2 regions of the Streptococcus sp. 10F2 genome follow, and region 2 is predicted to be linked to the other one. Evidence: predicted binding sites of a transcription regulator. Region 2 holds the regulator's gene; the other holds the start of a gene.
What was found. The regulator HrcA, encoded in region 2, represses chaperone genes, less so after heat shock. The targets are predictions, from matches to a motif close to TTAGCACTCNNNNNNNNNGAGTGCTAA.
Positions count from the first base shown of each region.

Region 1: the regulator HrcA is predicted to act here: its motif matches at 1,341-1,367, upstream of groES (co-chaperone GroES).

Region 1 covers NZ_JBTGGE020000046.1:1,457-13,535, reverse strand. Annotated here, with positions in the region: partial or broken gene groL (chaperonin GroEL) at 1-1,029, opposite strand, end outside; gene groES (co-chaperone GroES) at 1,040-1,321, opposite strand; gene ACXM1Q_RS07490 (DUF202 domain-containing protein) at 1,451-1,747, opposite strand; gene ACXM1Q_RS07485 (PTS system mannose/fructose/sorbose family transporter subunit IID) at 1,762-2,592, opposite strand; gene ACXM1Q_RS07480 (PTS mannose/fructose/sorbose/N-acetylgalactosamine transporter subunit IIC) at 2,594-3,439, opposite strand; gene ACXM1Q_RS07475 (PTS system mannose/fructose/N-acetylgalactosamine-transporter subunit IIB) at 3,468-3,962, opposite strand; gene ACXM1Q_RS07470 (PTS sugar transporter subunit IIA) at 3,989-4,420, opposite strand; gene ACXM1Q_RS07465 (ABC transporter substrate-binding protein) at 4,691-5,983, opposite strand; gene ACXM1Q_RS07460 (response regulator transcription factor) at 5,980-6,663, opposite strand; gene ACXM1Q_RS07455 (sensor histidine kinase) at 6,656-7,969, opposite strand; gene ACXM1Q_RS07450 (substrate-binding domain-containing protein) at 7,969-8,928, opposite strand; gene ACXM1Q_RS07445 (single-stranded DNA-binding protein) at 9,447-9,842, opposite strand; gene ytpR (YtpR family tRNA-binding protein) at 9,907-10,533, opposite strand; gene ACXM1Q_RS07435 (thioredoxin family protein) at 10,551-10,868, opposite strand; gene ACXM1Q_RS07430 (DUF4651 domain-containing protein) at 10,865-11,158, opposite strand; gene pepA (glutamyl aminopeptidase) at 11,234-12,079, shown strand, end outside.
Region 2 covers NZ_JBTGGE020000013.1:1,858-20,728, forward strand. Annotated here, with positions in the region: gene rnmV (ribonuclease M5) at 1-51, shown strand, start outside; gene ACXM1Q_RS03985 (histidine phosphatase family protein) at 52-741, shown strand; gene hrcA (heat-inducible transcriptional repressor HrcA) at 927-1,961, shown strand; gene grpE (nucleotide exchange factor GrpE) at 1,973-2,479, shown strand; gene dnaK (molecular chaperone DnaK) at 2,545-4,362, shown strand; gene dnaJ (molecular chaperone DnaJ) at 4,761-5,891, shown strand; gene truA (tRNA pseudouridine(38-40) synthase TruA) at 6,201-6,974, shown strand; gene ACXM1Q_RS04015 (bifunctional hydroxymethylpyrimidine kinase/phosphomethylpyrimidine kinase) at 6,946-7,704, shown strand; gene ACXM1Q_RS04020 (ECF transporter S component) at 7,691-8,152, shown strand; gene ACXM1Q_RS04025 (TIGR01440 family protein) at 8,145-8,711, shown strand; gene tig (trigger factor) at 8,791-10,074, shown strand; gene rpoE (DNA-directed RNA polymerase subunit delta) at 10,383-10,958, shown strand; gene ACXM1Q_RS04040 (CTP synthase) at 11,096-12,703, shown strand; gene ACXM1Q_RS04045 (flavin reductase family protein) at 12,833-13,393, shown strand; gene ACXM1Q_RS04050 (PTS sugar transporter subunit IIC) at 13,789-14,847, shown strand; gene ACXM1Q_RS04055 (branched-chain amino acid aminotransferase) at 14,860-15,897, shown strand; tRNA gene ACXM1Q_RS04060 (tRNA-Leu) at 15,959-16,044, shown strand; gene ACXM1Q_RS04065 (class II fructose-bisphosphate aldolase) at 16,174-17,055, shown strand; gene ACXM1Q_RS04070 (hypothetical protein) at 17,577-17,750, shown strand; gene def (peptide deformylase) at 17,870-18,484, opposite strand.

The sequences.
Region 1 (12,079 bases), on a different contig from region 2:
ACGATTACTAATCGCTGCTGGATCACCTGCACCTTCAACGATAGTTGTAGAATCTTTATCTACGACTACCTTAGCTGCCTGACCTAGAGCCTCAACAGTTGCATCTTTCAATTCTAAACCAAGATCATCGGTAATGACTGTAGCACCTGTTAAAATCGCAATGTCTTCTAACATAGCCTTCCGACGATCTCCAAAACCTGGTGCTTTGACAGCAACCACATTAAAGGTTCCACGAATTTTATTCAAAACAAGAGTTGGAAGAGCTTCTCCATCAACGTCATCCGCAATAATCAAAAGTGGACGATTTGTCTGTAAAATACTCTCTAGCAATGGAAGAATCTCTTGAATATTAGAAACTTTTTTATCTGTCACCAAGATAAATGGATTCTCCAATTCTGCGACCATCTTCTCATTGTCAGTCACCATATATTGAGACAGATAGCCACGATCGAATTGCATACCTTCTACTACTTCCAATTCCGTTTCCATTCCACGGGATTCTTCAATAGTAATAACACCGTCTTTTCCAACACGCTCCATAGCTTCAGAGATGTACTCCCCAACCTTCTCACTACGAGAAGAAACAGCAGCTACCTGTGCAATCGCTTCTTTATTGGACACAGGTACAGAAGTCTCCTTCAAAGCTGCAACAGCGGCAGCAGTGGCAGCTTCAATTCCACGACGGATTCCAATTGGGTTAGCACCTGCTGTCACGTTTTTAATCCCTTCACGAACAATCGCTTGTGTCAAAAGGGTTGCTGTCGTTGTCCCATCACCAGCAATATCATTCGTTTTTGAAGCAACTTCTGAAACCAACTTGGCACCCATGTTTTCAAATGGATCTTCCAATTCGATTTCTTTGGCGATAGTTACCCCATCATTGGTAATCAGTGGTGAACCAAAGGCTTTTTCCAAAACTACATTCCGTCCTTTAGGACCCAAAGTTACCTTCACCGTATCTGCCAACATATCTACACCGCGCACCATTGCGCTGCGAGCATCTGATGAAAATTGAATATCTTTTGCCATTTTTTACTCCTTACTCTACAATTGCTAGAATATCAGACTCACGAATGAGAAGAAAATCTTCATCCTCATCTTTAATAGAAATACCCGCATGAGCCTCAAAAAGGATTGTTTGCCCAGCCACAACCGCTGGTGCAATTAAATCACCATTCAATGACCGTAGCCCTTCACCAACAGCCACAACCGCTGCTGTTTTAGTAGCTGCCTGGCTATTTGATGCCAAGACAAAACCGGACACAGACTGCTCTTTCTCAATCACTTTCACAATAACTTTATCTGCTAAGGGTTTTAACATAGATTTTCCTCCAATATGTTTAGCACTCTTCAATTACGACTGCTAATTCTGTTTCTATTTTATCATTTAGTCAACAATAGTCAAGAAAAAAACTTCATCCAGCGGACAAAGTTTTTTTCGTGAATCCTATTAATCCATGCTCCTCAAAGAAAATAATTTACTCTCTAAATCTTGTATAACTTTTTGGAGATTCAGACGTCCTTTATAAATACCATAACCAAACAATAGCATCCCTGATATTCCTGCAATAATAACTAATATTCCCAATGCCAAAATCACTCTGTACTGATGAAAAAAATATACTAATATCAGACTCATGCTAGTAATCGTAAAGAAAAGACTGAACCATCTACCTAAATTATCAATCATACGTTTTTGGTATTCGATTTCCATCTCATACCCATAAATCAGTTCATCTTCAGTCATAGCTTCACTCTTTCTTAGTACTGTAGACCAGGATTAAAGAATCCAACTAGTACACCTATAAAGGCAACAACTACAAGCAATAACATAACTTTGATAGGAGATAAATTCTTCTTAGCCATCAACCACCAACACAGTACAATAAATATAGCTGTTAAAAGGCCCGGATATACACCATCTAATTGCTCTTGTAAAATCAAATACGGTTGACCTGCTTTATCATTTAATTGAAAGGCTGTTTTAACCGGTACCCAAGTCGCAGCGACGGCACCAATGACCATACCTCCAATGATAGAAACCGATCTCCGAATTGCTTGACCCTGAGGCCCTACCAAAAATTCAACAGCCTTATCTCCTAATTCATAGCCTTTGAAATAAGCCAATTTCATCCCGAAATAAGCCAATATATTCCATACAAGAATGTAGAAGATTGCACCTAGAGGAGAGCCTCCATTTGACAACCCAAGTGCAATTCCTAAAATAATTGGAATTAAAGTCCCAACGATCAATGAGTCACCGATACCAGCAACCGGCCCCATTAGTCCTGCTCTCAATCCATTAATAGTCTCATCATCAACACCATCTGCACCATTGGCACGCGCTTCTTCCAAGCCTGCTGTGATACCGACAATCAATGCACCTAATTGTGGTTCTGTATTAAAAAATGCTGTGTAAGTATGCATAGCTTTAGACTGATCTTCTTTTTTAGGATACAACTCTTCTACAATAGGTAACATAGAAGCTAGATAGCCAAATGTTTGCATATGCTCTTGGGAAAAACATGTTAAATTTCCATAATACCAATGATGAAACGATTTACCCAATGTCTTTTTACTTAATTTTACCATGCTAAATGTCCTCCTCATCGTCATCGTATATAGCAGAACTTGCATCTCCAACTCTTACATTTTTTGCCATCTGAATTTCATAGAACAAGACTGCAAAAATTAGTGAGATAACAGCACAGGAAACGAGATTCAATCCTAAAGACGCTGCTAATGTAAAACCAACAAAGAATGGGATAAAATCCGACAATTTTTCCACAATTTGTTTTAACAAGATTGCAATTCCAACACAAGGAAGTAAAGAGCCAACAGTGAAAAGAGTTTTCATTAGAAGACCATCTAATGGTAAAGCTGTTTTCAAAGCCGTAACAGCATCCGCTCCCAATTTACACATAATCAAGGTTGGTAAAAATGAAAAGACAAAGTGAGAAATCCATGGAAGTCCCCAATCAACTGCATATAACTTTCTAAACTCTCCATTTTCAACTGCTTTCCAACCAATATGTTGCCACAGTAGATTCATAGTAGCTGTACCATAAAACAATACTGTACCAACAGTTCCTACTAGAGTTCCCATCGATTTCGCCAAATTCGCTGCTTCAGCTGAATCAAAAGCTAACCCTTGTGAAGTAATAGCAACCATCGCTAATGGTATCCCAATATAGGAAACTGCACGAACATCAGCAGATACAGTTCCCCCAGGAGTTACTAAAGCAATATACACCAATTGCATGGCTACCCCACAAATAATCCCCAATTTAACATCTCCAAGAATAAGACCTGATACAAGTCCCCCTACGAGAGGTCGACCTAAAGTATAATTCCCGAAAGAGGTTCCTCCTAAACCTGGCATAGATGATAAACAGGCAAATAGACCTAATAAAGCTGCTTGAAACCAAGAAATTGTCATAACTATACCTCCTTGTTAGCACTTACTACTAAAAACCAAATTTTGATTTAAAATCATCCCAATAGCCAATCGAAACATCTGGCAATAATTGAAATTTCACACGATAACCCGCTGCTTGAATCGCCTCAAAAGCCTCCGCTTCTTCTTGTGTGATGGATTGATTATTCCCCAATTTGACTGCTGTAGGACGATCATTCGCAGGACCAACAATAATTTCTCGAACCTCATCAGGAACAAATCCTTGATCAACTAAAATCTCTTTCATATCAATCGGATTTTTAGTAATGAGGAAATAACGACTTTCTGATTCCCTTACTTTGTTGGATTTTTGTTTCCAGGCTTCCTTGTCCCATACAAATGTTTTTTTATCTGAAGCTGCCTTGTAAGCTTGTTTTAAAACAGCATTCCCTGCTGCTGCATTATTGACTGCAATCAAACCATCACAAGGATACTCTTTCGCCCACCGAGTCACCGTTTGACCGTGAATCATACGATCATCAATCCGTACAAATGTTATAGACATAATCTCCTCCTCTATTCTACAAACGCTCAAATATCTTCTTCTTCAGAAGCATCTGTTAACGGTTCAAATTCTTGAAGGGCAGAAGAAGCTTCAGAAAGAATAGACTGAGCTAGCTCTTTACCCTCAAGTAAATCTTTCATAACCAACCCTGTTAAACCCATTGTTAGATTTAATCCACCAAGAATCACCGAACTGTCCAATTTTCCAATATCACTTAACACACTACTGACAGTTGTCAATGGACTCCCACCTATGATATCTCCCAATACCAATACCGTATCCTCCATTGTCAATCCTTTTAATGAAGATGTAACACGCTCCTCAAACTGATCAATAGACTCACCGTCTTTTAAACCAAACACCAAAACCTGATCCATTTGATCCCCAGCAAACATACTCAAGGAGCTTTTCAATCCTTCTGCCAGGCCACCATGACTGACTAAGATGACATATCTCATGAATATACCTCCTTCATTTTTCATCCTCATTTTACATGAAAAGGAAGCGCTTTCGAACTGGCATTTGTCATTCCTATTCTATGACAAATGCTAAAAATTATATGACAATTGTCAACAAACAATGCCTCAATCAACTTAAAATCAAAAAAAGGCTCAGCAAAATGCCAGCCTCAAAAAATTTCCTTCAAAACTATACTAGACACAGTCCTTCATGTAATCTTCCTAGCCTAATTTTAACAACGACTAAAACAGATAAAATTCCACCTTTCCTTAATCTCTATACTCCAAATCTAATCCTCTTTGTACACTTGGTAAACGACTACCCAACTCACCCGTTTGAAGAATTTCAGCAATTAAATATTCCATACGTTCCATTTTACGAATGTCTAAATCTTGGCTAATATCCAAAACCGAATGCCGCATCATATAATCTATCTTTTGTGAACTAATGGAATCACTACCAAAGGCACTAGCTTCCAATAGCTCAACAGAACGATCACTCGTTACAACCGATACGATAGGTGATGTTCCCTGAGATTTCTCAAATAGTTCCTGTTGTGATTCCACATTTTGACAAAGTAATTCTATAAACTCCCAGGCCAGTTCCCTATGCTTGGTTTTGGAAGACATCGCTAGAAGTGATGTCCTTACCTGAGTAGCATCTATATCCAAAGAAACACCTGGCATAGGAATACAAGTCCATAGAAATTTGGAATATTTAGCGACATGATAAGGATAGGGTTTGTATGTTCTATATTGTGCTAAACTCATGGGATAAAAAGCCACCTTCCCTTCGTCAAAATCAGTTGAGCGAACCTTATAATTTTGATGTAATCCCTCTAATTTACTAATAAACGCCAAGGCTTTTTCCATTTCTGGAGTGTCAACCTCAAGCCCCCTATCTGTTTGAAGACGACCACCATAAGCTACCAAAGCTTGCTTCCAATCATAATCAGTTATTCCATACTGATCTATAATGCCATCACCATTCGTATCTTTAGTGACTTTTTGACAAATAGTCCATAAATCATCTAATGTCCATCCTGTGGATGGAATAGTGATTCCTTCCTTCTCTAATAAATCCTTATTAACACACATCATAATTGGATTACTCTCAATAGGTAACGCATAGCTTTTACCACGATACAATCCAGATTCATAAGCTACTGGATAATATTTTTTAGAAGAATTATCCCTAGAAAATCCGTCTAGTTGATGAAAAGCTCCAGCTTTCGCTAATTGCGAAAAACTATTCTCTGGAACAATAAATACATCTGGCTGTTCTCCTAATAGCATACGCTCTGCTAACCAGTCCTCATAATTCTCCTTAGGAATCCCACTTTCATATTGAATCCGGACAGCTGGATGCTGAGACTCAAACTTTTCAATTAATTCATCTAATACTCTATTCTCATAGCTATTTGGAACATCCCAACTACTACCTGCATAAATTCCCAAGCGTAAAATTTTTTCTTTTGGCATGAATAAATAAGTTGATCCAAGAACAATACCTAGAAACAAACTCCCCGTCATCAGTATTCGCCAACGTCTATTCCACCTCACTCCTTATTCTCCTTCAATAGGTTTCTTTGAGTAACTCCTGTTTGTACAGCCCAAATCGCCAGTTGAGTTCGATCCCTCATATTCAATTTCCCTAAAATAGTTGAGATATAATTTCGAACCGTTCCTTCTGATAAAAAGAGTTTTGCCGCAATTTCTTTATTGGACTCACCATAGCCAATCTGTTGAATAATTTTCCACTCTGTTGTTGTAATCTCTTGAGTCCACTCCTCATCCACTGATATTGCAAAATTAGACCGTGCCATTTGTGAAAAAAATTCAAATACTTTAGTTGCAATATTAGGATTAATCATCGCACCCCCGTTATTAACTGTGTGAATGGCTTGATAAAGTTCATCAGTCGATACACCTTTCAACAAATAACCTGAAGCACCATACTTCAGAGCAGAAAAAATAAAATCATCATCATCAAATGTTGTTAAGATAATTATTTTTACATTAGGGTAGCGTTCCTTAATCTCTTTTGTGCAAAGAACACCATCCATTACAGGCATACGGATATCCATCAAAATTAGATGAGGATGTAGTTGAGGAATTTTCTCAAGAACTTCCTTCCCATCTGCCACAGCCGCCACGACTTCAATATCTGCATAATTAGACAAAATAATTTGTAACGATTCTCGAATCAAAGCTTGATCATCTGCAATTAAAACTTTAATCATATTTCCTCCTCAATTTTGGAATTTCAATATGGGTATAAAAACCATTTCGATTTTCAAACCGAACACTCCCTCCTATAATGGCTATCCGCTCTTCTATTTGCTTCAAACCATAGCCATATTGAAGCTCCTCAAAGCCGACACCATCATCTTGAATCATCATGACATAATTTTCACATTCTAACAATTCGATCGCTATAGAACGAGCATGACCATGACGGACAGAATTTGTAAGCGTCTCTTGAATAATCCGAAATACAATATCCTCCTTGGCAATATCCAAATCAATCCTATCCCACTTATAGGTAAAATGTATTTCCAAATTTGAAATCGCCTCATACTCCTTTATAATTTTGAGCAAAGCTTCTTTTAAACTATTATTTTCAAGATCTCCGGGTCTCATTTTTTGAAGAGAAGCACGAACATCACGAATCCCATCTCGAACAACCATCGAGATATTTTCTAATTGTTGCTGTGCCCGATCCGTATCTATCCCTACTAATATTTTTACTGCATCAAGACCAGCAGAAATACCTGTTAAAGCATGCCCTAACGTGTCATGAATCTCCCGAGCAATGCGCTTTCTCTCCCTATCCTCAGCAATCTTTTCGGATAAGGCTAAATAACTATTTAAATCACGATTAGCTTGAGCTGCCAATCGTAACTCTTCTTCAATTTTATGCTTTTCCATCATCATTGATAAAATGTAAAACAATAAGGAGGTCATAAAAACAACCAAATTCAATGAAAAAAGAAAGTTCTTTCCAAATAGCAAAAAGACACGAGTTGGTTCTGGGCAGAAACGGATATAGGTATCGATAGACGGCAGCCGCACAAATAAAGAAAGAATATCATAATTCGTTAAAAGCAACATACCAAAACTCAACCCAATTAAAAGAAAGAGATACTTCCGATTTGTTAAAGCACTCAACTCTTTTGAACCATAGAAAATATCAGCAAATACCAATAAAAATAATCCATTGTAAGACATATAAAGAAGGAAAAAAATAAATAACATCAATACGATTTCAAAAATTGTTACTTTATCATAAATCGACAACTGTTCTAAATTCCTACTACGATAAGAAAAAATCAAAATCAAAGCTACATATAATATTACTGACATCCAAAAAGTAAAAACTGGTGAGTGAGGCATCGCTTCTAAACTATTTAATAGACGATAGGCATCTCCCCTTGAAATAACATAATTGGTAGCAAATAAATAGATAGAGGCATTATAAATAACAGCTACAAAGTTAATTACAACAAGAGCCATCCTACTATAAAAAATACTTTGACTCCGATTCATTACTGCCATCCTGTTATAACACGCTCGTGAATATTATCTCGGGTAATTAGTTGAACAGGGATAGAATATTCTAACGAATAGGAACAATCTGCTGAGAGCATTGTATTAATCACCTCTGTCACCTGCTGTCCCATTTGAATTGGAGACTGTGCTACTGATCCCTGAATATTATTATTTTCAGATAAGAAACCTTTGATATCAGGTGAACCATCTACACCATAAATCATAATATTCCTATTAATGCCGCTGTGTTCAATAGCTGCCAGAGCTCCGATCGCAACTTTATCATTCAATGCCATAATCACATCGATAGCAGCCTCCGTTTGAAAAATATCCATAACTTGTTCCATACTCTCCTCTGTTTGCCCCATCGTCTCTCGTTCTGACACTACTTGATAATTAACCTTCCCTTTTATGGTATCTGTAAATCCCCGAATCCTATCAATTGCAGATAGAGCATTTTGATGCTTTAAAATTAGAATATTCGCTCCAGACAATCTTCTCATCATATCTTTTGCAATTAGCACTCCAGCTTGATAGTTATCCGAAATAATCGTCGTATCAACTGAAATATCCTTCGCGACCGGTGCATCTACCACAATCGTCTTTATCCCAGCTTCTTTTGCTCTCTCCAAAGCCCCCGTCATTCTAGGACTATGACCTTTCACAGGATTCAACACGATAACATCTACCTGCTTCTTAATAAAAAAATCAATTTGCTGACTTTGCTTCTCCTCATCCAATTCAGCATCTCTCATATAAAATCGGATATCCTGTGAATAGGACCCCTGTTCAATTTCTGCATACAACGTTTTATAAAAATCATTATTCATAGTCATAAACGTAAGTCCTACACTTATTTGTTCACTCCCTACCGTCTCCCCTATTTCATATAAGCAAAAAATACCAACTATGGTAAGCAAAACAAATAGATATCTGAGATATTTCCAAGAAAACATAAATAAAACACCGCCTAAACAATATACTGAGTACTATTATTTTAGATTTTTATAACAATAATTATACACTAATTATAGGAACTCTACGGCTATGCTGAAAATCATTCATTCCCCGCAAACATAAAAGCAGATATGAAAAAGAGACTAGGTTCAAGGACCAGTCTCTAATTTTTAGCTAGTAAAAATTCTTTAACACAGTGGTTGTTTGAGTGTACAGCATAGCCTTTATAAAATAAACTACAATTGTTCACACCTCACACTCCTTTACTAGTCTTGATAGCCAGTTGTAAACTCAAGCTATGTTACCTATCATATCAAAACTACTAGATACTATTACGGCTTTTAACTAAAATGACCACAGGTCCCGTCATAGCTACCAACATTAAATCTTAAGTAGCCAATAGATCCAAAAGGTATACCTCCTTAAACAATACAACACTCACCACTTATCCAATTTACTTCCGCTCTTCAGCTTATCTCAATAATCCTTTCATCTTGAGAAATTACGTTAACCATCACTAAAACGGTAATTCTTCTCCTTCTTCACTGACCATCTCGAACCGTTCTTGTTTTCGGCGTTGTTCGCGCAAGAGTCTCTGCTCTTTAGTCTCTAATAGCTGAAAATCACTGCAAAGAACTTCGGATAGGTAGTGCATTTGACCATCCTTCTCGTATCGGCGTGTCCGCAATTCTCCTTCAACACCAATTAAACTGCCCTTGCATGCATAGCTAGTAATATACTCCGCTAGACGCCCCCAAGCCACAATTGAGATAAAATCAGACTCTCGCTCACCGGATTGATCACGGTATCGCCTTTTGACAGCTAATTTAGAACGAGTTACACTACGATTAGATGGGGTCTTCTGCAATTCAGGAGTCCCTGTTAAACGACCAATTAGAAAAATACGATTCATCTTTTTTCCTCCTACCTCCTTATTCGGAAGTAAAAAGAAAAAAGACGTCCCTTAGGATCGTCTTTTAAGCTTCCCAATGTTGAACAGGGTCAAAAGCTTGACCAACTAGCACACCTTCTGCTAACTCGATAATACCCCGTTTTTGTGGTGCATTTGGAAGAGCCAGTTCCCTTGGGCTACACATCATACCAAAACTCTCCACTCCCCGCAATTGTCCTGGGAAAATCAAATTACCTTTTGGCATCATCGCACCTGGTAAGGCAACAATGGTTTTCAAACCTACACGCGCATTCGGAGCACCTGCTACGATTTGAACAGTCTTATCGTGACCAATTGCAACCTGGCAAATATTGAGGTGATCACTATCTGGATGAGGTTCCATCTCCACAATTTCACCAACTACAAAACGAGGGCTATCAAAAGGAACCAAACGCTCCTCAAAACCTTCTGCAGCCAGCCAGTCATTCAAGAGCGCAAGATCTGCTTCCGACAGATCTACCTGCCCACTGCCCTCTAAATGTAAACGATCACTAACTTGGAAAAAATTCCAAGCTACAATTTCCTGATTGTCCGCTCGGCGAATACGTGCAATCGCTCCTTTTTTCTCCACTTCCACAGCCTGTCCCTGATCATCAGCGACAACCACCATCAGAACATCTCCAACACCTTGCGGATTATAAGTAAATAACATAAATTCCCTTTCTTATCTTAAGCTAACCCTGCCAGGAAAGCCAGAATCTCCTCTTTTGTTTTTCGTTCTCGACTGACGAAGCGCCCAAGCTCCTTCCCATTTTCCACAACCACTAAACTCGGAATCCCATAAACATCCCATAATTTTGCCAAATCTAAATAAGTATCTCGATCGATTTGGATAAAGGTAAAAGAAGGGTGAGCCACTTCGATACTTGGCATATGGGGCTGAATAAAATGACAATCCCCACACCAATCAGCGGTAAAATAGAAGACAAATTTGCCCTCTTGTTCCAAATAGGAGGCTATCTCCTCCAAAGACTGAGGCACAATCATATAACGACCTCCTCTATATCTAGCTGCTCTCCGACTAGCCAAAAACGGAAGTGACGCCCATCTTCCAAGAAGACACCACCTGCCAAACAATCCTGATCAGAATGATAAAGCTCCACATAGAGAGTCTCCACCCGCCCCATTTCCGAGAAAAAAGCACGAACGGTAGCTGTCATCTCCTCTTGACTCCGGACACGAGTCCGATCTTCCTGCAACTTATAGCCCGCATAGGCTAGACCTGCTAGACCAAGAAGGCCTAGCAGCCCTAAGACCGGCTGACTTTTTCTTTTCATACTCATAATCCTTATTTTATCACAAGTCTACTTGTGTTACAATTTTAGATAAGATTGAAAAAGGAGACGAACAGCATGCATCAACTATTTCAGGCTATCCAAGAAGTCACCCAACTCAAGGGCATCTCTGGCCACGAAGGCGCTATCCGTGCTTACCTACGCCGGGAACTGCAAGATTCCGTCGATCAAATCCAGACAGACGGATTAGGAGGTATTTTCGGACTTAAAAGCAGCCACTCCCAAGCTGCTCCACGGGTCTTAGTTGCAGCCCACATGGATGAAGTCGGATTTATGGTCAGTTCCATCAAAGCTGACGGTACCTTCCGTGCCGTCGAAATCGGTGGCTGGAATCCCCTCGTTGTAAGCGGACAACGCTATACCCTCATCACCCGCCAGGGGCAAGAAATCCCTGTAATCACAGCAGCCACTCCACCACACCTCATGCGTGGTCAAGGTAGCCAGCCTAGTCTCCCTGCCATTAGCGATATCATCTTTGACGGAGGCTTCACTGATAAAGCCGAGGCGGAAGCCTTCGGCATCCGACCTGGTGATACCATCGTTCCCGATAGCCAAACCATTCTCACGGCCAATGGTAAAAATGTCATCTCCAAGGCCTGGGACAATCGTTACGGTGTTCTCATGGTAAAAGAAGCAGCCCAGGCTCTAGCCCAAGAAAAGTTTGATTACGACCTCTATCTCGGAGCCAATGTCCAAGAAGAAGTCGGCTTACGTGGAGCTCACACCTCCACAACCCTCTTAGACCCTGCACTTTTTTTTGCTGTAGACTGTTCACCTGCTGCCGACGTCTTTGGCGGGCAGGGTAAAATCGGGGAGGGAACCTTAATCCGTTTCTATGATCCCGGCCACCTGCTTTTACCAGCCATGAAAGACTTCCTCCTTGATACCGCCGAAAGCGCAGGA
Region 2 (18,871 bases):
TTGGAAATGTTGGAAAAAGCTTTAGAGGGTTTTGCAGAGGAGGAAGTGTAAATGGCAACAGATTTGTATATTGTGCGTCATGGTCGGACTATGTTTAACACCTTGCATCGGGCCCAGGGGTGGAGTGATACCCCTTTGACGAGTCAAGGGCAAGAAGGGATTCGAGAATTAGGTGTGGGTCTGCGTGAACGAGGAATTAGTTTTCATCGTGCTTTGTCTAGTGATTTAGGACGAACGATTATGACGATGGATATTTTGTTGACGGAGTTGGGGCTCAAAGGTGAAATTCCTTATACCTACGATGCCCGCATACGCGAATGGTCTTTTGGTTCCAATGACGGAGTCTATGATGACGAGCTGTTCTTCACCATCTTACCACGGATTGCAGGGGTCGATTCGCTGGAAGAGATGACTTATGAGGATATGGCGAATGCAATCTATGAAGCTGATACAGCTGATTGGGCGGAGACTTGGGAGCAGTTACGAGGACGGCTTTTAGCTGGGATTGAAGATTTGGCTAAAAAGATGGAGGCTGCAGGTGGTGGTAACGCCTTAGTGGTTTGTCATGGTATGAGTATTGGAACACTCTTGTATCTTTTGAATGGTCAGCGTTTTGTAGTGTTAGATAATGGCAGTGTGACACGTCTCCGCTATGAAAATGGTCAATTTCAGGTTCTAGAAGTGGGGGATTTGTCTTACCGTCAAGAGGGGCGAAGCTGGTTGGATCAAAATCAGTCTTAAGACCGATAGAGTTAAAAAAGCCTGTAAAATCAGGCTTTTTTGTGTGTCAGATAGCAAAATTAGCACTCTTTTTAGATGAGTGCTAATTTTTTAAGCAAAAGTTCTTGACAGGGAGAATCCATGCTGTATAATAGAATCATAAGTTAGCACTTGAAGTAATGGAGTGCTAATCTGATGGAGGGAGCATGGTTACCGAAAGACAAGAGACCATCCTAAGGATGATCATTGAACTTTTTACAGAGACCCATGAGCCAGTTGGTTCCAAACGTTTGCAAGAAGGAATTGCTTCTTCCAGTGCAACCATTCGGAACGATATGGCAGTCTTGGAAAAATTGGGATTATTAGAAAAGTCCCATACTTCCAGTGGTCGCAAGCCAAGTATTGCGGGTTATCAATATTATATTGAGAACTCGATGGCTTTGACGACTCTTCCTCCAGAGGAAGTCTTTCAAATTCTCAAAGCCTTTGATGATGATTTCTTCCAATTGAAGGATATTTTCCAAAGAGGGGCAGATCTTCTGTCAGAAATGACAGGATTAACCGCTTTTGTACTGGACGTTGAGCCCAGTCATCAAAGACTGACAGCATTTGATTTAGTCGTTCTAGGGTCTCACACAGCCTTGGTGGTCATGACCCTAGATGATTCCAGAATCCTGACCAAGGAGTTGGTGATTCCCCGGAATTTTCTGGTGGAACATCTATATCAGCTCAGGGACATGGTTCGGGATCGCTTGCTAAGAGAGTCAGTGCTTTCAATTCACTACAAGATTCGCACTGAGATTCCGCAAGTGGTTCAACGCTATTTCCTTTCGCCTGATAATGTTACCGCCTTAATCGAACATATCTTCTCGGAACTTTTCGCAGAAGAAGTAGTAACATCAGGACAGGAGCACCTACTGCAGGAAGTGGGGCTGGAAACTTATCGCTTTTTCACCAATGAACAACAGCTGGCTCTTGAGCTACGCGAAGGTTGGTCGGAGAATCAAGAGCAATTGATTCGGATTGCAGATTCTTCTAGCCAACTATTGGCAGATTTAAGTCTCATGAGTAAGCGGTTCTTAATCCCCTATCGAGGTTATGGACTTCTAAGTCTGGTGGGGCCGGTGAATAGCGACTATCAACGGTTACTTAGTCTGATTGAATCGGTCAGTCGCGTCATGACGATGAAGCTGACAGATTTCTACCGCTACCTCAGTAGCAATCATTATGAAGTGCATTAAGGAGGATTCTCGTGTCTGAAGAAATTAAAGAAGAACTTGAACAAGAAATTGAAGAAGTAACAGAAGAAACGGCTGAGCCATCTGAACTGGAACTGGCCCAAGCTAAAATTGAAGAACTAGAAAATAAACACCTGCGGGCTGTAGCCGAGATGCAAAACATCCAACGCCGCGGACAAGAAGAACGTCAATTGTTGCAAAAATATCGCAGCCAAGACCTAGGGAAAGCGATTCTACCTTCCCTTGACAACCTAGAACGCGCCTTGGCTGTTGAAGGATTGACAGACGATGTGAAAAAAGGTTTGGAAATGGTTCAAGAAAGTCTCATCCATGCCTTGAAAGAAGAAGGTATCGAAGAAATTGACGCCTCTGGCGACTTTGATCCCAACTTCCACATGGCTATTCAAACCCAACCAGCCGATGAAGACCACCCAGCGGATACAATCGCTCAAGTCTTCCAAAAAGGCTATAAATTGCATGACCGGATTTTACGTCCAGCAATGGTCGTTGTTTACGCATAAAAACGTGACCGAAATGTCATTAAACTAGTAACGATAGAGAAGAAAAAATAAAAGAGGTAATACATATGTCTAAAATTATTGGTATTGACTTAGGTACAACAAACTCAGCAGTAGCAGTTCTTGAAGGAACTGAGCCAAAAATCATCGCAAACCCAGAAGGAAACCGTACAACTCCATCTGTTGTTTCCTTCAAAAACGGTGAAATCATCGTTGGTGATGCCGCAAAACGCCAAGCGGTAACGAACCCTGATACAATCATTTCCATCAAATCTAAAATGGGAACTTCTGAAAAAGTTTCTGCTAACGGAAAAGACTACACTCCACAAGAAATCTCAGCTATGATCCTTCAATACTTGAAAGGTTATGCGGAAGAGTATCTTGGTGAAAAAGTAACCAAAGCGGTTATTACTGTACCAGCTTACTTTAACGATGCACAACGTCAAGCAACTAAAGATGCAGGTAAAATTGCAGGACTTGAAGTAGAGCGGATTGTCAATGAGCCAACTGCCGCTGCACTTGCATACGGTTTGGACAAAACAGATAAAGAAGAGAAAATTCTTGTCTTTGACCTTGGTGGAGGTACTTTCGACGTATCGATCCTTGAATTGGGTGACGGTGTTTTCGATGTATTGTCAACAGCTGGAGATAACAAACTTGGTGGTGATGATTTTGACCAGAAAATTATCGATTACATGGTTGCAGAATTCAAAAAAGAAAATGGCATTGATCTAGGACAAGATAAAATGGCCTTGCAACGCTTGAAAGATGCAGCTGAAAAAGCTAAGAAAGATCTTTCAGGTGTGACTTCTACTCAAATCAGCTTGCCATTTATCACAGCTGGAGAAGCAGGACCACTTCACTTGGAAATGACCTTGACTCGTGCTAAATTTGATGACTTGACACGTGACTTGGTAGAACGTACCAAAGAACCAGTTCGCCGTGCCCTTTCAGATGCAGGTCTATCCCTTTCTGAAATCGATGAAGTTATCCTTGTTGGTGGATCTACACGTATCCCTGCTGTTGTTGAAGCTGTTAAGGCTGAAACTGGTAAAGAGCCAAACAAATCTGTTAATCCTGACGAAGTTGTAGCTATGGGTGCTGCTATCCAAGGAGGTGTCATCTCTGGTGATGTGAAAGACGTTGTCCTTCTTGACGTAACTCCATTGTCTCTTGGTATCGAAACAATGGGTGGTGTCTTCACAACTTTGATTGAACGCAACACAACAATTCCAACTTCTAAATCACAAGTCTTCTCAACTGCAGCAGACAACCAACCAGCCGTAGATATCCATGTTCTTCAAGGTGAACGCCCAATGGCTGCGGATAACAAAACGCTTGGACGTTTCCAATTGACAGATATCCCTGCAGCACCTCGTGGTATTCCTCAAATCGAAGTAACATTCGACATCGATAAAAACGGTATCGTTTCTGTTAAGGCTAAAGACCTTGGTACTCAGAAAGAGCAAACCATCGTTATCCAGTCTAACTCAGGCTTGACGGACGAAGAAATCGATCGCATGATGAAAGACGCAGAAGCTAACGCAGAAGCAGACAAGAAACGGAAAGAAGAAGTTGACCTCCGCAATGAAGTTGATCAAGCTATTTTCGCAACTGAAAAGACCTTGAAAGACACAGAAGGCCAATTTGAAGCAGAGCGTGCGGAAGCACAAACTGCTTTGGACGAATTGAAAGCAGCACAAGAAGCTAACAATTTGGACGATATGAAAGCGAAATTGGAAGCTCTCAATGAAAAAGCTCAAGCCCTTGCAGTGAAATTGTATGAGCAAGCAGCTGCCGCTCAACAAGCCCAAGCAGGAGCTGAAGGTGCAACAGACGCAGCCCAAGGCGACGATGTTGTAGACGGAGAGTTTACAGAAAAATAAAAATGTCCAGTGGACATTTTTATCCCTCGCCAAAAAATACGGGAGCGAGGTAAGTCCAGTGGACATTTTTATCCCTCGCCAAAAAATACGGGAGCGAGGTAAGTCCAGTGGAGAAGATATCTCGAGTTCCTCTTGATATCTTTATCCCTCGTCTAAAAATAGAGGAGCGAGGCTTGAATGACTGAAACAGAGGTGGCTTGCCCAACCTCTGTTTTTGGGTAAATAGGAATTGTCTATTATATGCGAGATGATTCCATTATTCTGAAAGAAAGGAAAGTGTTCAGAAATGAACACGGGCTACGGACAGTGCCCGAAAGTTAGTTTTTCCTAGGGCGATTGCGTTCTTTGTGAAAACTCCTGTTTTGGCTGTGTCCGTTTAAGGCCCTTTGTATCTGACTATGAATAATACAGAATTTTATGAGCGTCTGGGGGTCTCTAAGTCTGCTTCTCAGGATGAGATCAAGAAGGCTTATCGGAAGTTATCCAAGAAGTACCACCCAGATATTAATAAAGAAGCTGGAGCAGAACAGAAGTATAAGGACATCCAAGAAGCTTATGAGACTCTAGGGGATGAGCAAAAGCGGGCTTCTTATGACCAGTTTGGAGCAGCTGGGGCTAATGGCGGTTTTGGTGGCGGCCAAGGCTTCTCTGGTTTTGATGGTGCTGGTTTCGGTGGCTTTGAAGATATCTTTTCAAGTTTCTTTGGTGGCGGTATGAGTGGCGGTGGTCGTAATCCTAATGCGCCACGTAAAGGGGATGACTTGCAATACCGTGTGAATCTGACCTTTGAGGAAGCTGTTTTTGGAGCAACCAAGGAAATTAAGTACAATCGTGAGTCTTCCTGTCACACTTGTGATGGATCGGGTGCTAAACCAGGAACAAGTCCTGTTAAATGTAGCCGCTGTGGGGGAGCCGGTGTAATCAATGTGGATACTCAAACTCCACTTGGAATGATGCGTCGTCAAGTAACCTGTGATGTCTGTCATGGAAGTGGACAAGAGATTAAGGATCCATGTAATACCTGTCATGGATCTGGACGTGAAAATCAAGCTCACACAGTCGAGGTTCGTGTGCCGGCTGGTGTTGAAACAGATCAGCAAATTCGTCTATCTGGCCAAGGTGAAGCAGGTTATAACGGTGGTCCACATGGAGATCTCTTCGTAGTTATCCACGTCGCAGCTTCTGACAAATTTGAACGCGACGGAACAACCATCCATTACCGCCTACATCTCAATTTTGTCCAAGCAGCCTTGGGAGATACAGTGGATGTCCCAACTGTTCACGGAGATGTTGAATTAACGATCCCAGAAGGAACCCAAGCTGGCAAACGCTTCCGTCTCCGAGGTAAAGGTGCTCCAAGCCTCCGCGGTGGAGCCCAAGGTGATCAATATGTCACCATCATCGTTGATACTCCAACCGACCTTAACGATGAACAACGGAAAGCCCTCATGGATTTTGCCAATGCAGGCGACCTTAAAGTGAAACCGAAGAAAAAGAACTTCTTTGAAAAAATGTTTGATGCAGACTAGATTCCTTCAAAGAAGGAATCTAGTCTGCAAGGAGCCATAAAAAAGGTCTGTTGTGCCCTTTTTTATAGCGACAAAAATAGCGAACGTAGTTCGCAACTTCTAAGATTCCTTCTTAGAACTAAACTAGTCTGTAAGGAGCCCCTGAAAAGGGGCGAACGTAGTTCGCAACTGCCTTGATAAGCCTGTGATGTCTGTACTTGCTTTGGCAAGTACAGACATCACTAGGAATTTAGACCGGGATTATCCTGGTCTTTTTCCTTTTCTGCTCTTTTTCTTGTTCTGTCAAGGCTTTCCTGTTAAAATAGGGACATGGAAAAATACAGATACAAGGCTGTGATTGCTTATGATGGCAAGGATTTTGCTGGTTTCCAGCGTCAGCCTCAGGCACGGACGGTGCAGGAGGAGTTGGAAAAGACCTTGACGCGGTTGGCCAGTGGTCAGGAAATTCAGGTTCATGGGGCGGGGCGGACGGATTCCGGCGTTCATGCTTTTGGGCAAGTGGTGCATTTTGATTTACCGGGGAAACGGGATGTGGAAAAATTGCGTTTTGCCTTGGATACACAGAGTGCAGAGGATATTGCTGTGCGGTCGGTGGAGTTGGTGCCAGACGATTTTCATGCGCGCTATTGGCCTCATCATAAAACCTATGAATTCTTGGTAGACTATGGTCGGCCTAAGAATCCGCTCCTGCGCTATCAAGCGACACCTTTCCCTTATCCGTTGGACTTCGAAAAAATGAGTCAAGCTCTGCAATTTTTTTTAGGGACACATGATTTTACGGGTTTTACGGCATCAGGGACGTCTGTTGAAAATAAGGTTCGAACGATTACCGCTGTGAATTTAGAAGTGGATGAAGCACAGCACTTGCTTCGCTTGACCTTTTCCGGGAACGGTTTTCTCTATAAGCAGATTCGGAATATGGTTGGCACCTTGCTTAAGATTGGCAATGGTCGTATGCCAGTAGAGCAGATTCCTTTGATTCTAGAGAAGCAGGATCGCCAGCTGGCTGGCCCAACCGCAGCCCCTCAGGGCCTCTATCTCAAGGAGATTTTATATGACCAAGATCTTAACCATAGCCGGTAGTGATATCTTTTCAGGTGGTGGCTTGCAAGCTGATTTAGCGACCATTACTCAGATTGGTGCGAAGGGCTTTGTAGCCGTGACTTGCGTGACGGCGTTAGTAGCAGATGAATTCCAAGTTCAGCCGCTAACTCCTCTCCAGTTGGAACAGCAACTAATGAGTCTTGTGGATGTACCTTTTGCGGCCATCAAAATTGGTCTTTTACCAAGTCCAGAGCATGCTTATGTGGTCTATCATTGGCTTAAAGGGAGACAGCGGGTGCCGATTGTTTTTGATCCTGTTTTGGTTTTAAAAGAAAATAAGGATCAAGTTTTGGGACAGTGGGCTAAGGTGTTTCAAAAAATAGCGGCCCTAAGCCAAATCATGACTCCCAATCTTCGAGAAGCCGAGTTGCTTTTGGGACGTGATTTGCGTGATCAGGCTGACCTACAAGCAGGGGCTGAGGAATTATCTCGTCAATTCGGGACAGCGGTTTATCTCAAAGGGGGATCCCGATTACCGGGACCTGTAGCGCTTGATTTTGTCTGGACCGGCCAGTCAGGCTTTTATCTCGAAACGCCTCAAGAGCAAGGAACGATTAACGGTAGTGGCTGTGTATTGGCTTCGAGTCTGACCACCTACCTGGGACAGGGGCAGGATGTGGTCAATGCCAGTCATCTAGCCAAGCAGTTTGTGACAGCAGCCATAGAGGCTGCAGATGAATGGGGGGTTAGTCCGTATGCAATCAAATAATATAAAGTACTGGAGTCAGACAGCTGTTTTTATAGCAGCAACCGTTGTATTGGGCTACATTAAGTTGCCCACTGCCACAGGTTTTGTCTCTTTGTTAGATGTGGGAGTTTATACGGCAGCCTTTTATTTGGGCGGTCGTCAAGGGGCTTTAGTTGGCGGTTTGGGAGGATTTCTCTTGGATCTTTTGCTGGGCTATCCTCAGTGGAGCTTGTTTAGTCTCTTGGCTCATGGAGGTCAGGGACGTTTGGCACAAGGCGTTCTTCCTTCACGCTGGCTATCTGGTTTGGTTTCAAGTTTATTTATGGTAGCTATTTATGCAGGAGCCTCTAGTTTAATGTACGGAGTAGCCGCAGCTATTCCAGAAATCCTTCCGAACTTTATCCAGAGTTTCTTAGGTTTTCTACTAGCTCAAGTCTTGGTTCAGCTTTTAAGGAGGAGACATGTCTGATTTAGAGGAACTAAAAATTGATGTTGTAGCTCTAGCGAAGGAGTTGATTGAACGCGCTCAGGCATCTGCGGATTCAGTATTTGTACTAGGGCTATCAACCAGTGAAGTAGTTGGTGGTTTTATTGGTCGTAATTCTAGTCTGGAGGTTGGGCAGGCCTTGGTTTCAGCTCTCTATCATTTTCTGAAAGAGCAGGGGATTTTTCTAGCCGTTCAGGGCTGTGAGCATATCAATCGAGCTTTAGTAGTGGAACGTTCTTTGGCACAAGCTCGAGGTTGGGAGATTGTTCAAGTCATTCCGACTCCGCATGCTGGTGGTAGTGGACAAGTGGCAGCGATGCAAGTTCTGGAGGACCCAGTGGTTGTGGAATTTGTTACCGCTGATCTAGGGATGGACATTGGTGATACAGCGATTGGCATGCATGTCAAACATGTCCAAGTACCTGTTCGTCTAGCGAAACGTGAATTGGGAGGAGCTCATGTGACTGCTTTAGCCAGCCGTCCCAAACTGATTGGAGGAGCTCGGGCAGAATATGCCCCAGACCCTATTCGGAAATTTTAGAAAGCCCTCTAAAATCATTGAAGTTGCTGACGACTTGTGATAAAATGATACAGATTAAAGATTTTAAGGAGTAGACAGCATGTCTGTGAAATTTGAAAACAAAGAAACAAACCGTGGATTGCTTACATTCACAATCGCTCAAGATGTGATTAAGCCTGAGTTGGATCGTACATTTAACCGTGTGAAAGGTTCTTTGAATGTTCCAGGTTTCCGTAAAGGTCACCTTCCACGTGCGGTTTTCAACCAACGTTTTGGTGAAGAATCTCTTTACCAAGATACCTTGAATGCTCTTTTGCCAGCAGCTTATGAAGCAGCTGTTAAGGAAGCAGGAGTTGAGGTTGTTGCACAACCTGAATTTGATATTGTTTCAATGGAAAAAGGTCAAGATTGGACAATTTCTGCATCTGTTGTGACAAAACCAGAAGTAAAATTGGGTGATTATAAAAACCTAGAAGTATCTGTGACTGTCGATAAAGAAGTATCAGTAGAAGAAGTAGATGCACGTATCGAGCGCGAGCGCAACAACTTGGCAGAATTGGTTATCAAAGAAGATGCAGCTGTTGAAGGAGATACAGTAGTTATCGACTTTGTAGGTTCTGTTGACGGTGTTGAGTTTGACGGTGGTAAAGGTGAAAACTACCCACTTGAACTTGGTAGTGGATCTTTCATCCCAGGTTTTGAAGAGCAATTGGTTGGTGCAAAACCAGGTGAAACTGTGACCGTTGAAGTTACTTTCCCAGAAGATTATCAAGCGGCAGATTTGGCAGGTAAAGCTGCTAAATTTGAAACAACTGTTCATGAAGTAAAAGGTAAAGAAGTACCTGCACTTGATGATGAACTTGCAAAAGACATTGATGAAGAAGTTGAAACTCTTGCTGAATTGAAAGAAAAATACAGCAAAGAGATGGCAGCAGCCAAAGAAGAAGCTTACCAAGAAGCTGTTGAAACAGCAGCTATTGAAAAAGCTGTAGACAATGCTGAAATTGTAGACCTTCCATCAGAAATGGTTCATGAAGAAGTCCATCGTTCTGTGAATGAATTCCTTGGAAATATGCAACGTCAAGGTATTTCACCAGAAATGTACTTCCAAATCACTGGTACAACTCAAGACGACTTGCATAAGCAATACGAAGCTGAAGCAGAAAGCCGTACAAAAACAAACCTTGTAATCGAAGCTATTGCGAAAGCAGAAGGATTCGATGCAAGTGACGATGAAATCAATCAAGAAATCGAAGACTTGGCAGCAGCTTACAATATGGAAGTAGAGCAAGTGCGTAGCCTCCTTTCAGCAGATATGTTGAAACATGATATTACTGTTAAAAAAGCAGTTGAATTGATTACTTCAACAGCTACAGTAAAATAAGGAGTGGCCTAACTCTAAATTTTCAAAAATTTAGACAGTAGTCTTTTGCTCTGAAGGTAGCTTGAGAGCTATTCGAGTGGTATCATGAACGAAACATGGTTCATGTCAACGTTGATGAGGTGTTCTTCGGAGCCAGTTGGCGAACGAAGACACCAATCAGCTACTGCTAAGGTTAATGAATAAAGAGGATTGGAATTTCTATTCCACATCCTGAAAAGGGACTGGCCAGGTGTCCAGCCTCTTTTCTTTTTTGACGAATCCTTAAAAATAGCGTACAATAAAGAGAATGACAAAAAAGGAGAACGACTTTGGAATTAGAAGTATTTGCTGGACAGGAAAAAAGTGAACTTTCCATGATCGAAGTGGCACGTGCCATTTTAGAAGGTCGTGGACGGGATCACGAAATGTACTTTAGTGATCTAGTCAATGAAATTCAAGAGTATTTGGAGAAAAGCAATAGCGAGATTCGCGAAGCTCTTCCTCTTTTTTACACAGAATTAAACGTCGATGGTAGCTTTATCTCTCTCGGTGAAAACAAATGGGGTCTCCGTTCTTGGTACGCTGTGGATGAAGTTGATGAGGAAATCATCGCCTTGGAAGAAAATGACGATGAGGAAGCACCTAAAAAACGCAAGAAGAAACGCGTTAATGCCTTTATCGCTAGTGATAGCGATACCATCGATTACAGCGATGATGATCCAGAAGATGAAGATAACTACGCTGAAGATGAGGATTCTATGAGCTATGATGACGAGAATCCAGATGATGAGAAGAATGAAGCGGAAGCTTATGACGCTGAAATCAACGAAATAGCTCCAGAAGAGTTAGCTGAGGATGTTGAGGTCGGTGAAGCAGACGATGAGGATGATGACGTGGAGGACTAATCCTCTCTTTCCGTTTGGATTTTTTTCAAGCACCATGCGCCCTCATTCTCTTCGAATTGGGAAGAACTGATCTCGTATGAGTGAGCGAGGGGAGTGAATGATTGGAATCACTCCCTGTTTTAATTGAAGGAGTAATCATGACAACAAAGTATATTTTTGTAACAGGTGGTGTAGTCAGCTCAATCGGAAAAGGGATTGTAGCAGCTAGCTTGGGCCGTCTTTTGAAGAATCGTGGGCTTAAAGTAACCATTCAGAAATTTGACCCGTATATCAATATTGATCCAGGTACAATGAGTCCTTATCAACACGGTGAAGTGTTTGTGACGGATGATGGTGCAGAAACAGACTTGGATTTGGGACACTATGAACGTTTTATCGATATTAACTTGAATAAATATTCCAATGTCACGACTGGTAAAATTTACAGTGAAGTTCTTCGGAAGGAGCGTCGTGGTGAGTATTTGGGTGCAACTGTTCAAGTTATCCCGCATATCACAGATGCCTTGAAAGAAAAAATTAAACGTGCTGCTTTGACCACGGATTCTGATGTCATTATCACAGAGGTCGGTGGAACAGTTGGAGACATTGAGAGTTTGCCTTTCCTTGAGGCCCTTCGTCAAATGAAAGCAGACGTTGGCTCAGATAATGTAATGTATATTCATACAACCCTTCTTCCTTATTTGAAAGCTGCAGGGGAAATGAAAACTAAACCAACCCAGCATTCGGTTAAAGAATTGCGTGGTTTAGGGATTCAGCCAAATATGCTGGTTATCCGTACAGAAGAACCAGTTAGTCAAGGAATTAAGAATAAGCTGGCTCAATTCTGTGATGTACAGCCAGAAGCTGTTATTGAATCCTTGGATGTGGAGCATCTGTACCAAATTCCGCTCAATCTTCAAGCTCAAAACATGGATCAGATTGTCTGTGACCATTTGAAGATTGATGCGCCAGCAGCAGATATGACAGAATGGTCTGCCATGGTTGATAAGGTTATGAACTTGAAGAAACAAGTCAACATTGCCCTTGTTGGGAAATATGTTGAACTTCAAGATGCCTATATCTCTGTTGTAGAGGCCTTGAAGCATGCTGGTTATTCAAATGATGCAGAAGTGAAAATTGACTGGATCAACGCGAACGATGTGACCGCAGAAAATGTTGAAGAACTACTATCCGCAGCAGACGGAATTATTGTTCCTGGAGGTTTTGGTCAGCGTGGTACGGAAGGGAAGATTCAGACGATTCGCTATGCGCGTGAGCATGACGTACCAATGCTTGGTGTCTGCTTGGGTATGCAGTTGACTTGTGTGGAATATGCTCGTCACGTTTTGAACATGTCTGATGCCAACTCTGCAGAATTGAATCCAGAAACTAAATATCCAGTTATCGATTTGATGCGTGATCAGGTGGATGTTGAAGACATGGGAGGAACTCTTCGTCTTGGTCTTTATCCAGCTAAACTGAAACCAGGTAGTCGCGCCGCTGCAGCTTATGACAATCAAGAAGTGGTACAACGCCGTCATCGTCATCGCTATGAGTTTAACAATACCTATCGTAAAGAATTTGAAGATGCAGGTTTTGTCTTTTCGGGTGTGTCACCCGACAACCGTCTAGCTGAGATCGTTGAATTGGCAGATAAAAAATTCTTTGTTGCCTGCCAGTACCATCCTGAACTCTCTAGCCGTCCGAATCGTCCAGATGGGCTCTACCGAGCTTTTGTGACTGCGGCTGTGGAGAACGCAAAATAATACAAGACAAAAATCAAATTGAACCAAGACTACGACTTTCTTTCTGAGGTTCATTGTTGATTATTAGCGAGTACAACATGTAAAAGGGCTGGTTGCTTTGTCAACTAGTCCTTTCAGATTGGAGAAAATATGATTCGGGAAGTATCTTTAGAAAAAGCCCATCGGATTCTTGCCTTATCGTCTGTGACCTTTGTATCCAGTGCCACCGAAGAGGATAAAAATATTATGCCTGCTGGTTGGGTGGGGACAGTTGCTACGGATATTCTTAGTTTGGTTATGGATTCTGGGAATTATACACGGCGGATCATGGAGAAAAGTGGCTATTTTATTTTACAAATTCCACGTGCAGCTCAAGCCGATTTAATCATTGAGCTGGCTAAAAGCCGCCATGTCCATGAGGATAAATTAGAGAAATTGTCTTTCTTTGATCCAAGTGGTCAGGGATACCCTTTACTGGAAGATTGCTTGGCTTGGATTGTCTGTGAAATTATTCCTGAGGTACGCAATCAGACCGTTTACGATCTCTTTTTGGGACGTATTGTAGCTGCTTGGGCGGATGATTCTGTGTTTTATGATGGACGTTGGCAACTAGACCATGTGGAACCGGAGAATCGTCCAGTTCACTATGTATCTGGTGGCCAGTTCTATCAAACCGGTAGTGGTTTTCAATTAGCAGACCCTTTTAAGTAGGGGGAAATAAGTAAGGAGGCTGGGCTTAAGGACCAGCCTCTTATTTTTAGTTAGAGAAGATTCTTTGACTCAGTGCTTGCTTGAGTATCCATTGTAGAGTTTGCGAAGCGGATTACAATCGTTTGTATTGTCCGTTTCTAATTTACTCCAATCAACAGGGTATGGGAAAGACATTTTTAGCTTATAGTTTGCAATATGAACTGGTAACGAACAAGATGGTGTAAAAGAGTTCATTCTCACTTCCTTTTTTCCAGTTAAGTTAGGCTGATTTTGCACGATTCTTTTTTCCTTGCAATTTTTCAAAAAAATTCTCAAAAAGCTCTTGCTAATTTTCTGAAAATTATGTAGAATAGACAAAAATATTCAGAATTCTCTGAAATGTGTAGGAGGTCTTTATGACAGAATCGAAACAACCTATGACTGGCTGGGCATTTATCAATGCTGTATTAACGGGAGCAGCCTTGTCTGTTATCGTGGCCCTCATTCCTAATGCAGTTCTTAGTGAGATTTTTAAATATCTGATTAGTAATGGTTGGACAGGCCTCCAAACACTGGCGGATGCTGCGAGGGTTTTCCAATATGGACTTCCCTTAATGGCAGGTGTTTTAATTGCTTTACAATTTCAGTTGAATCCAATGCAGTCTGTTACAGTGGGTGGGGCAGCCTTTCTCGGATCAGGGGCTTGGAAAATTGTTCCGGTTGATGGTGTTCCGACTACGCAATTGGTTAGCGTTGGAGTTATGTTGAATACGATGATTACAGCCGCTATTGCCGTTTGGTTGATCCAACTTCTTGGAGATCGGTTAGGCTCCATGAGCTTGATTTTGTTGCCAATTCTTGTTGGTCTTGGAGCTGGCTACCTTGGCTTGCTAACCCTTCCCTATGTTAGTGCTGGTACACAAGCAATTGGTGATGTGATCAACAGCTTTACAGAACTTGCCCCATTGTCGATGAGTATCCTCATCGGTATGTGTTTCGCACTTTTTATCGTTTCACCGCTTTCTACGGTTGCTCTTTCCATCACAATTGGTTTGGAAGGAGTTGCAGCGGGAGCCTCTGCTATGGGAGTTGCGGCTACAACAGCTGTTTTGGTCATGGCTTCTCTGAAAGTTAACCGACCAGGTGTGACCTTGGCGATTGCCTTGGGGTCTATGAAGATGATGATGCCCAACTTTTTCCGTCGGCCTATTATGGGCTTAGCCTTTTTGGCAAATGCAGCGGTATGTGCGATTCCGGTAGCTCTTTTCAATGTTTCTGGAACAGCTGCTTCAGGTGGGTTTGGTCTGGTTGGCTTGGTTGGGCCGATGGCTTCACTTCCAGGTCTTGGTCTTCCTATGATGCTCTTTGTTTGGATTGTGATTCCGTTTACGAGTGCTTTCGTGATTGACTGGTTGTTGAACAAAACATTAACAGCTTATACACCAGAAATGTATTATTTCGACGTGAATCGTTAGAAGGAGAGAAGAATGAATAAAGTAACACCCGAAACAATGGATTGGAATAACCTTGGTTTTAACTATATCGATACGGGCAAACGCTATCGCTCTTATTATAAGGATGGAGCCTGGTCTGAAGGTGGTATCGAGACGGAAAAAATGGTGACGATTAGTGAAGCATCGAATGTATTACATTATGGTCAAACTTGTTTTGAAGGCTTAAAAGCGTATCGCACCAAAGAAGGGGATATCCAGCTCTTTCGTCCCGATGAAAATGCGAAGCGAATGAGACGGTCTGCAGAAAAATTACTAATGCCTGCTTTTCCAGAGGATAAATTTGTAGAGGCGGTTCATGAGGTGGTTGCTGCGAATGCGGACTGGGTTCCACCATACGGAACAGGTGCTTCACTCTATATTCGTCCTGTTATGTTCGGAATTGGGGATGCTATCGGAGTTGTTCCGGCTAGTGAATATATCTTCTCTATTTTTGTAATGCCTGTAGGTCCTTACTTTAAGGGGGGGGTGCAGCCGGGGAACTTTGTGATTAGTGATTATGACCGAGCTGCGCCAAGAGGCACAGGATCTCAAAAAGTTGCTGGGAACTATGCAGCCAGTCTCCAGCCAGGAATGTTGGCTAAAAAAGCAGGCTATGCAGATGCAATCTATCTGGATCCTGAAACTCATACTAAAATTGAGGAGGTTGGAGCAGCGAATTTCTTTGGAATTACAGCTGATAATCACTTGGTGACGCCACAGTCTCCATCCATTCTTCCATCTATTACCAAATACTCCATCCTTTACCTAGCGGAGCACCGTTTCGGAATGACAGTAGAAGAAGGAGATGTTTATGTTGATCAGTTAGATCGCTTTGTGGAAGCGGGTGCTTGTGGTACGGCTGCAGTTATTACCCCTATCGGAAGTATTACCGCTGGAGAAACAGTTTATCGTTTTACGGAGGGAGATCAAGCCGGGCCAAAAATCAAAGCTCTCTATGATGAATTAGTAGGAATTCAATACGGAGATCGACCAGCTCCAGAAGGTTGGGTCAAAAAAGTGAAAATTTCGTAACTTTTTTTCAAAAAACAATTGACAAGCTATCCCATGACTGGTATACTAATTAAGTATTCAAGCGGGGATGGCGGAATTGGCAGACGCGCAGGACTAAGGATCCTGTGACCGCTTTAGGTCGTGAGGGTTCAAGTCCCTCTCTCCGCAAAGTAGCTAACCGAAAGGTTAGCTTTTTTTCATAGCAAAATGCGAATAGGGCTAGAATTTTGCTAATAAACGTGATAAAATAAACAATGTATTGGGGGTTCCCCAAAAAAATTAGAGGAGGCCGTTTACATGGCAATCGTTTCAGCAGAAAAATTTGTTCAAGCAGCTCGCGATAATGGTTACGCAGTTGGTGGTTTTAATACAAACAACCTTGAGTGGACTCAAGCTATCTTGCGTGCAGCGGAAGCAAAACAAGCTCCAGTATTGATTCAAACATCAATGGGAGCAGCAAAATATATGGGTGGTTACAAATTGGCTAAAAACATGATTGAAAATCTTGTTGAGTCAATGGGAATTACTGTTCCAGTGGCAATCCACCTTGACCACGGTCACTACGAAGACGTTCTTGAATGTATCGAAGTTGGTTACACTTCAGTAATGTTTGATGGTTCACACCTTCCAATCGAAGAAAACCTTGAAAAAGCTCGTGAAGTTGTTAAATTGGCTCACGCTAAAGGAATCTCTGTAGAAGCAGAAGTTGGAACTATCGGTGGTGAAGAAGATGGTATCATCGGTAAAGGTGAATTGGCACCAATCGAAGATGCGAAAGCTATGGTTGAAACTGGTATCGACTTCTTGGCAGCTGGTATCGGTAATATCCACGGTCCATATCCAGAAAACTGGGAAGGTCTTGCATTGGATCACTTAGAAAAATTGGCAGAAGCTGTACCAGGTTTCCCAATCGTTCTTCATGGTGGTTCAGGTATTCCTGATGATCAAGTTGTTGCAGCTATCAAACTTGGTGTTGCAAAAATCAACGTGAACACTGAATCACAAATCGCCTTCTCAAACGCTACTCGTGAATTTGCACGTAACTACGATGCAAACGAAGCTGAGTACGACAAGAAAAAACTCTTCGACCCACGTAAATTCTTGGCAGACGGTATCAAAGCTGTCCAAGGTGCAGTTGAAGAACGTATCGACGTATTCGGTTCAGCTAACAAAGCTTAATCGAATCGTTAAGAGACCTTCCCACGGGAGGGTCTTTTCTTTTTATTCGAAAAAAGAAAAGGATAAAATTTTTAAATTTGTAATCTTTGCCGTTTACAAATTTTATAAGATGATGAAAAGAGGTTAGGTGAAAGGTCTTCTAAATAGAAAACAGCTTAGAATTACGTCATTAGAAACGTTGATTCTAAGCTGTTTTTATCTATTCAAACTTCAAGCGAAGCCAGAAATTGTTCGTTGTTGCCCAGTCTCTTCTAGTTTTTATTTCAGCTTTCGGTAGATTTGGTAAGAATCCCAGATGTCATAGATCAGACAGAGATTGACGAGGATGCTAAGGATAACTTTGGGCGAGAAGTGTGAGACTTGGTTGAGGAAAAAGCTGAAATAGATGATTAAGCGCAGGACTAGAAAGAGTTTGTGTTGATATTTTTTCATAGATCCCTCCACACAGATATTTTCAATCTTAGAGTAAATTTTTTTGTAAAAAAAAGTAACCATAGATAAAGAAGATGTATTAAAGAAGCATGGGGGTAACAATATCATTCGTTAGTTTGAAAGGAGTGGTTAATTTATTCAAGGCTGGTAAGTTTGAAGCAGCAGCAGCTAAATTGGCTGCTACAACTGCTGGAAGAATTGCTGGTGTCGCGGCATTAGTCGCATTTCTAGCAACTTGTGGAGCAGAGACTGTTTCTAAATAGTAACTTTATGTTTAGGGATGAGAAGTTTGATTTAGGTATAAAGTAACTGTGATAGTCAAAAAGACTGGGTAGCTCCATGAGGGTGTTGAGTTCTCATGGGGCTTGCCCAGCTTTTTTTATTAGTCTAGTAGGATAAGACCATCTTCAATTCGGAAAGGTTCTTGGATATTGATATGGTCATAGAACATAACTCCATTTATATGGTCGATTTCATGTTGAACCACAATGGAATTGTAGCCTTTGAGTTTAATGCGGTGTTTTTCACCGTTTTTATCAAAATATTCGACCGTAATGCGGGAGTGGCGGACTACATATCCGGGCTTGTCCTCATCTACCGATAAACAACCTTCACCTTCTTTGAGGGCTGCTTGTTGGACAGAATGGGATACAATTTTGGGGTTGTAAAGCACTTCCCGCATGCTATAGGCTTCTTTGGGTGGTTGCCCATCTTCAGATTCAGGATTTGGTACCAGAACAGCAATGATGCGTTTAGAGATATCTACTTGAGGTGCAGCCAGTCCGACACCGCCGCGGAGTCCCATTTTTTCAGCCATGACAGGATCCTGGGAATTTTTCAGGAAACCGAGCATCTTTTCGCCCAAGATGATTTCTTCATCGCTGAGAGGGAAGGTTACTTCTTCCGCTTTTAAGCGGAGGGTGGGATGGCCATCGCGAATGATGTCATCCATATCAATCAAGTGTGATGCACGAGTTAATCGTTTTATTGCAGACATGCGATTCTCCTTTTTCTTCTCGTTCTACTATATCACAATTGGCCTTTATTTTTTGAAAAAATTAGTTAGGTTTTTTAGTGCGATGTTTTCCATGATTTTTCCAAGCTTGATAGCTTTCCCAAATATCAAATAGAAGGCAAAGGCTGGCGATTAGGTAGAGCACAGTTTGAAAGTCTATGGATAGTCCCCAGTGACTGAGAAACAAACTGCCATAGACGACTATCCTAATCAGTCTAAAGTAAGTTTGTTCAAATTTTTTCAAATTATTTTCCTCCTTATTATTAGTCTATCCCTTTTGAGCTAGAAAGGCGAATAAAAAGTGGAAAGTTTTTCAAATTAATTTGTGAAAGTAGTTTTAAGATCATGTGGAGTTGGAGAGTCGAAGTA